DNA from 2 places in the Massilia sp. GCM10023247 genome. Region 1 is predicted to be linked to the other one. Evidence: predicted binding sites of a transcription regulator. Region 1 holds the regulator's gene; the other holds the start of a gene.
The links. The regulator FNR, encoded in region 1, switches genes on or off when oxygen is low (the NO sensors DNR and NnrR bind a similar motif). The targets are predictions, from matches to a motif close to TTGATNNNNATCAA.
Positions count from the first base shown of each region.

Region 2: a site for FNR is predicted at 1,287-1,300, ahead of ACFPAH_RS20740 (universal stress protein). Genes of this name have one in related genera too.

Region 1 is NZ_JBHSIB010000029.1:17,541-20,967, forward strand. Features, by position in the region: gene ACFPAH_RS22420 (DUF885 domain-containing protein) at 1-1,240, shown strand, start outside; gene fnr (fumarate/nitrate reduction transcriptional regulator Fnr) at 1,475-2,242, opposite strand; gene ACFPAH_RS22430 (cytochrome ubiquinol oxidase subunit I) at 2,458-3,427, shown strand, end outside.
Region 2 is NZ_JBHSIB010000025.1:19,489-22,915, reverse strand. Features, by position in the region: gene ACFPAH_RS20745 (hypothetical protein) at 224-1,243, shown strand; gene ACFPAH_RS20740 (universal stress protein) at 1,417-1,920, shown strand; gene ACFPAH_RS20735 (cation-translocating P-type ATPase) at 1,982-3,427, shown strand, end outside.

The DNA of each region.
Region 1 (3,427 bases):
CAAGCTGATCCCGCCGCGCTTCATCCTCGAGCGCGCCCAGTTCCAGGTCGATACCTTCCTCAAGCCGGCCGCGCCGCAGAACGTGCTGGTGACCTCGCTCGAGCAGCGCACGGCCGGGCTGAAGGACTTGACGCCCGAAGCGCGGACCGCGGCGATCGCGCGCGCGACGAAAATCGTCGAGGACAAGATCCGTCCGGCCTACACCCGGGTCCAGGCCTTCATGAAGGATCTGCATCCGAAGACCGACGACACGGCCGGCATCTCGCGCCTGCCCGACGGCGCCAAGGCGTATGCGCGCGCGCTCGCCAACTACACCAGCACCACGCTCGGCGCCGAGGAGATCCACGCGATCGGCCTGCGCGAAGTGGCGCGCATCGAAGCCGAGATGGACAAGCACCTGCGCTCGCTCGGCTTCAAGGAGGGCAGCATCGAAGCGCGCATGAAGGCGCTCGACGCCACCTTCCAGCCGAAAGGCGAAGGGGACCCGCGCCCGGCGATCCTGGCGAGCTACGTCGAGATGGTGAAGGACGCCGAGCGGCGCAGCGCGCCCCTGTTCAACATGAAGCCGCGCGCCCCGGTCGTCGTGCTGCGCGAGCCGCCGCTGACCGAAGCCTCGGCCGCCGCCCACTATTCCCTGCCGGCGCCGGACGGCAGCCGCCCGGGCGTGTTCTGGGTGCCGATGCGCGGCCCGACCTTCGACATGATCCGCATGCGCAGCCTGTCCTACCACGAGGCGGTGCCGGGCCACCACTTCCAGCTGGCGATCCAGCAGGAACTGACCGGCATCCCGAAATACCGCAGCCAGCGCATCTTCAGCGGCGGCAGCGCCCACAGCGAAGGCTGGGCGCTGTACACCGAGCGCCTTGCCGTGGAGCAGGGTTGGTACGAAGGCGACGTCCCGGGCCTGCTGGGCGCGCTCGGTTCGGAACTGTTCCGCGCACGCCGCCTGGTGGTCGACACCGGCCTGCACATGAAGGGCTGGACCCGCCAGCAAGCGGTCGACTACGGCATCAACGTCCAGGAAGTGGACCGCTACGTCGCCTGGCCGGGCCAGGCCACCGCCTACATGATCGGCATGCTGCGCATCCTCGAGCTGCGCGACAAGGCCAAGGCGGAACTCGGTGCGAAATTCTCGCTCCCGGGCTTCCACGACATGGTGCTCGGCGCCGGCTCGGTGCCGCTCGACGTGCTGGGCCAGCTGGTGGACGGCTGGATCGCGAAGGAAAAGGCGAAGGCGTAATGCGTAGGGGTGGTCGAGGCCGGTGGCCTCGACTACGTGTTCACCGGGCGGCTCCACCCTTCACGACGCGCATACGCGGCCATTGCGCCTGCTTCGCGTTCCGCGGGCATTTAGCCCGCGTCACCCCACGCGTTCAACCACCCCGTGATCTGCCACGAATGATCGCCCGTGCGTTGAACGCGTGGGCGGCGCACACGCCGCGTGGGCATTTATGGCCGGGTGGAGCCGCCCACCCTACGACATCGGGCTACACTGGTCCGTGCCGGCCGCGATCGCCTTGAGCTTGACCGGGTCGAGCAGCCGCACTTCGCGCTTGTCGACCTCGATCCAGCCTTGTTTCTTGAAGCGCGACAACAAGCGGCTGACGCTCTCGATGGTCAGGCCGAGGTAGTTGCCGATGTCCTCGCGCGACATGCGCAGGCCGAAGCTGGTCGAGGAATAACCGCGCGCCGCGTAGCGGGCCGACAGGTTCACCAGGAACACCGCAAAACGCTGCTCGGCGCGCATGTTGCCAAGCAGTAGCATGACGTTCTGCTCGCGCGTGATTTCCTGGCTCATGATGCGGTGGAAGTGGCGCAGCAGCGCCGGCACCTGGCCGAACAGGTCTTCCAGGCGCGCGAACGGGATTTCGCACACTTCACTGTCTTCCAGCGCCACCGCGTCGCAGTGATGGCGGTCGCCGCTGATGGCGTCCATGCCGAGCAATTCGCCGGCCATCTGGAAACCCGTGATCTGCTGCTCGCCGGCCGCATTCACCTGGTAGGTCTTGAAATGGCCGTAGCGCACCGCGTACAGGCTGCGGAAGGGCTCGTCCATGGCGTACAGGCGCTCGTCGCGCGCGAGACGGCGGCGGCGGCCGATGATCTGGTCGAGCCGGGTGATGTCGGCGTCGTCCAGCCCCATCGGCAGGCACAGCTGGTGCATGCTGCAGGCGCTGCAGCTGGCCTTGATGGCGCCGAGGCTGATCGGCGCCGTCGCAGGAAGTGGAATGCCTTGGTTCATCTGGAGAGAAAAAAGCGGGGTCAGCCCGATTATAGACCGCCCACCTCGCCAACCCGGCGTTTTTTCCGGACATGGCTGTCCGCGCAGCGGCAAGCGATGTACGGACGCAACGGCCGTGCGGGCTTCAGTGTATTGTTGCCAACGACAGCCAGGCTGCCAACTGTGCGCGCGATGGACCATGCTAGATTCTGGAGAGCTCATCCCCGGAGGTGCTCATGTTCGGCTTATCGGCCCTGGACCTGGCCCGCATCCAGTTTGCGTTCACGATGTCCTTCCACATCCTGTTCCCGGCGGTCACCATCGGCCTGGCAAGTTACCTGGCCGTGCTCGAGCTGTCCTGGCTGCGCACGAAACGCCCGGTCTACGTCGACCTCTACCATTTCTGGCTCAAGATCTTCGCCGTCATGTTCGGCATGGGCGTGGTGTCGGGCATCGTGATGGCTTACCAGATCGGCACCAACTGGAGCGCCATGTCCGAGTTCGCCGGCTCGATCATGGGCCCGGTGCTGGCCTACGAGGTGCTGACCGCCTTCTTCCTGGAAGCGGGCTTCCTCGGCGTCATGCTGTTCGGCTGGACCCGGGTCGGCCCCGGCCTGCATTTCCTCGCCACCTGCATGGTCGCGGTCGGCACACTGATTTCCGCCACCTGGATCCTGGCCGCCAACAGCTGGATGCAGACCCCGCGCGGCTATGCCATCGAGGGCGGGCGCATGGTGCCGGCCGACTGGCTGGCGATCGTCTTCAATCCGTCGTTCCCGTTCCGGCTGATGCACATGGTGGTGGCCGCCTATCTCACGACGGCGCTCATCGTCGGCGCCACCGGGGCCTGGCAACTTCTTCACAGGAAAGAAAAGGCGCGCGACAACCCGGCGGTGCGCAAGATGCTGTCGATGGCGATGTGGATGATCCTGATCGTGGCGCCGATCCAGGCCGTGATCGGCGACTTCCACGGCCTCAACACGCTCGAACACCAGCCGGCCAAACTGGCGGCGATGGAAGGGCACTGGCAGAACGAGCCCGGCAAGGCCGTGCCGCTGCTGCTGTTCGGCATTCCCGACATGGCCGCCGAGCAGACCCGCTACGCGGTCGGCATCCCCAGGCTGGGCAGCCTGATCCTCACCCATAGCTGGTCCGGCCAGATTCCGGGCCTCAAGGAGTTCGCGCCCGAGGACCGGCCCAATTCGC
Region 2 (3,427 bases), on a different contig from region 1:
CGGCTGGTCATTGTAGGGCGTGTGGATTCGACATCAGAATGATCGTTGCAAGGTGCAAAAGCTTTGACCTGAATCAAATTCCTCGAATTGCTTCCCGGCCGGAACCGTGCGGCAACGCTGCCATAAGCCGCGCACCTATGATCGGGATCAAATCCGACGGGGCCACGAATCCTAGCCTCTGGACTCGTGCTACTTGTGCGACGCGTGACGTCAGGGGACAGACATGGACTTGCTCGTCAAATCGGTTTCCGCGGGAGCGGCAGCCTTGGCCCTGCTGGCTGTACCTTCGCCTGCGCCAGCCGCAGACGGCAAGGGCACGGCCAGGATGTACCGCGTCGTCGTGACCGAATTCCCGGTCCACGACATCAATAACCAGGGCCAGGGGATCGGCAACTTCGTCACCTCGACCGGGGTGACGCACGGATTCATCGAAAGCGGCGGCGTGCGAACCGACCTCGGCACGCTCGGCGGCTACAGCACGGCCGGCGCCATCAACGACCGCGCCGAGGTGGCCGGGCTGTCGCTCGGTCTCGATGGCCGAGTCCACCTGTTCCTGTGGGCGCGCGGCACGATGCGCGACCTTGCCGTGCTTGGCGGCAGCGCGAACGTGACCGGGCTGAACAATCGCGGCGAGATCACGGGCAATCATACGCCCCCGGGCCGCGGCAACGTGCCCTTCCTGTTTTCGCACGGCAGGCTGCGCGAACTGCCTGCGGCCGATCCGGGCTACCTGGCCTACTCGCGGGGCATCAACGACCGCGGCCAGGTGGTCGGCATTGCCGGCGCGGAGCAGGCCGTGGTCTGGATGCGGGGCCGCGTGCGGCTGATCGGACCCCGTATCGCGCCCTGGAGCTTGCCGGAGGATATCAACGAGCGAGGCGACATCGTCGGCTCGGCCGGCCTGCCGGGCGCGGCGTCGCCCTCCGACGGCAAGGCCTTCCTCTACAGCAACGGGCAGACGACCGACCTGGGCACGCTGGGTGGCCCCTTCGCCTTCGCCGTCGCCATCAACAAGCTCGGGCAGGTCGTGGGGGGCGCCAACATCCGCTGGCTGGAAACGCGGGCCTTCCTGTACGAGCGCGGCCGGCTCTTCAACCTGAACGACCGGCTCCTGCCGGGCAGCGGCTGGCAGCTGGAGGCAGGTGTCGACATCAACGATCGTGGCCAGATCCTGGCATGGGGGTTTCGCGCCAACCAGTACCGGATCGTGCGCCTCGACCCTGTTCGCTGGAACCCGCCGTGACGGCTTTTTTGGCGAGCCGCGTTCTCGGATCCTGGTCGGGTGTTTGATCTGCATCAAGGACGCGACAATTCGCAGCGCGCATTCTGGCGGCGACGCCAAGCGCCCTGGGCAGGCATGCGCTGCCGGGACACCTACAGGGACGTACAACACGGATCTACAAGGGGGAAAATGCCATGTACCAACGGATTCTGGTGCCGACCGACGGTTCTGCCATCGCAACGGTGGCCGTGAACGCCGCCATTGCCTTTGCGCGCGCCTGCGGCGGGAATATCGTCGCGCTGTCGGTTGCCTATCCCGAACCCGTGCTGCTGTCGGCGGAAGGCGCGGTGGCGGCCGGCACCAGCCTGGGCGTCGACGTCCTGCTGGAGCAGGCGGAACACCATGTGGCCCAGGTTGCCGAGGCCGCGCGCAAGGCCGGCGTGGACTGCACGGCGCTGACGGCGTATGGCGCTTCGCCTGCCGACGAAATCATTGCCGTCGCGAAACGCCAGCACTGCGACCTGATCTTCATTGCATCGCACGGCAGGCGCGGCCTGAGCCGCCTGATCGCAGGCAGTGTGACCCAGCGTGTGCTGGCCTATTCGCCGGTCCCGGTGATGGTCTACCGGCCGGACGCGGCGCATGGAAATGGCCGCGAGCCGTCCCGCGCCGCGGACGGCTCGCAAGCGTCCGACTGATGCACTGCCGGCAGCCATCGCAGGCTTGCGCCCTCGCCGCCATGGCGGGACAGGCGCCCGCATGAACGCACCGGACGCCCACGCCGGGCTCGACCCGGACGAAGCGGCGCGCAGGCTGTCCGAGGACGGTCCGAACGCGCTGCCCTCGACGGCGCGGCGCGGCTGGTGGGTGATCGCGGCGCAGGCCGCACGCGAACCGATGTTCGTGCTGTTGCTCGCCGCCGGTGCGCTCTACCTGGTGCTGGGCGAGCGGTCAGAGGGCATCCTGATGTTCGCCCTGGTGCTGGCCACGCTCGGCATGACCCTGTATGAGGAGGGCAAGGCCGAGCGCGCATTGAGCGCCCTGCGCGACCTGAGCACGCCGCGCGCCCTCGTCATCCGCGCTGGAACCAGGCTGCAGGTCGACAGCCGCGAGGTCGTCGTCGGGGATCTGTGCGTCATCGGCGAGGGCGACCGCATCCCGGCCGACGGGCTGCTGGTCGCAGGCCAGGACGTCCAGGCCGACGAGTCCCTGCTGACCGGGGAGTCCGAACCGGTCGCCAAGCGTCCGGCGCCCGCTTCACCCGCGCCGGCCGCCGCTCCCGGCGCCGACCAGCCCGCGGCCATGTTCTCCGGCACGCTGGTGGTGCGCGGCCACGGCCTGCTGCGCGTCACCGCCACCGGCGCCGCCAGCGCCATCGGCAGCATCGGCCAGTCGCTCGCCGGCCTGGTTCCCGAGCGCTCGCCGCTGCAGCGCCAGATGGCCTCCGTGATCGCCCGCTTCGGTGTCGCCGGCGCGGCGGTCAGCCTGCTGCTGGTCCTGTATTACATGGCCCAGGGCGCCGGCCTGCTGCAGGCGCTGCTCGCGGGCCTGGCGCTGGCGCTGGCCATGCTGCCGGAAGAATTCGCCGTCGTCCTGGCCCTGTTCCCGGCCTTGGGCGCCTCGCGCCTGGCACGCGCGAAAGTCCTGACCCGCCAGCTCAGCGCCATCGAGACGCTGGGGGCCACCACGGTTTTGTGTGTCGACAAGACCGGCACCCTGACCGAAAACCGCATGCGGGTTGCCGCGCTGTATGCCGATGGGGTCGAATGGCAGGCCGGCATGCGGGGCGGAGAAGCCCTCCCGGGCAGCCTGGCCGTCCTGCTCGACGCCGGCATACTCGCCAGCCGCGCGGACGGTTTCGAGCCGATGGACCAGGCCCTGCACCGGCTGGGCGCCGACTTTCCTGACGCCGCCGAACCCGGGCGCGCCGGCTGGACGCTGGCGCGCGAGTACGGCATGAGCGCCGAGTTGCGCGCCGTCGCCCATGGCTGGCATCCGGGCGCCGGGCCGCAGGCCGTGGTGGCGGCCAAGGGCGCGCTCGAGGCCATCGCCGACCTCTGCCATTTGACGCCGGCATCGGCCGCGCCCCTGTTCGCCGCGGCCGATTCCATGGCCGCGCGCGGCCTGCGGGTACTGGCGGTGGCCCGGGCCAGGCATCAGGCCCCGCCCTGGCCGGACGCGGTCCACGACTTCGACTTCGTTCCC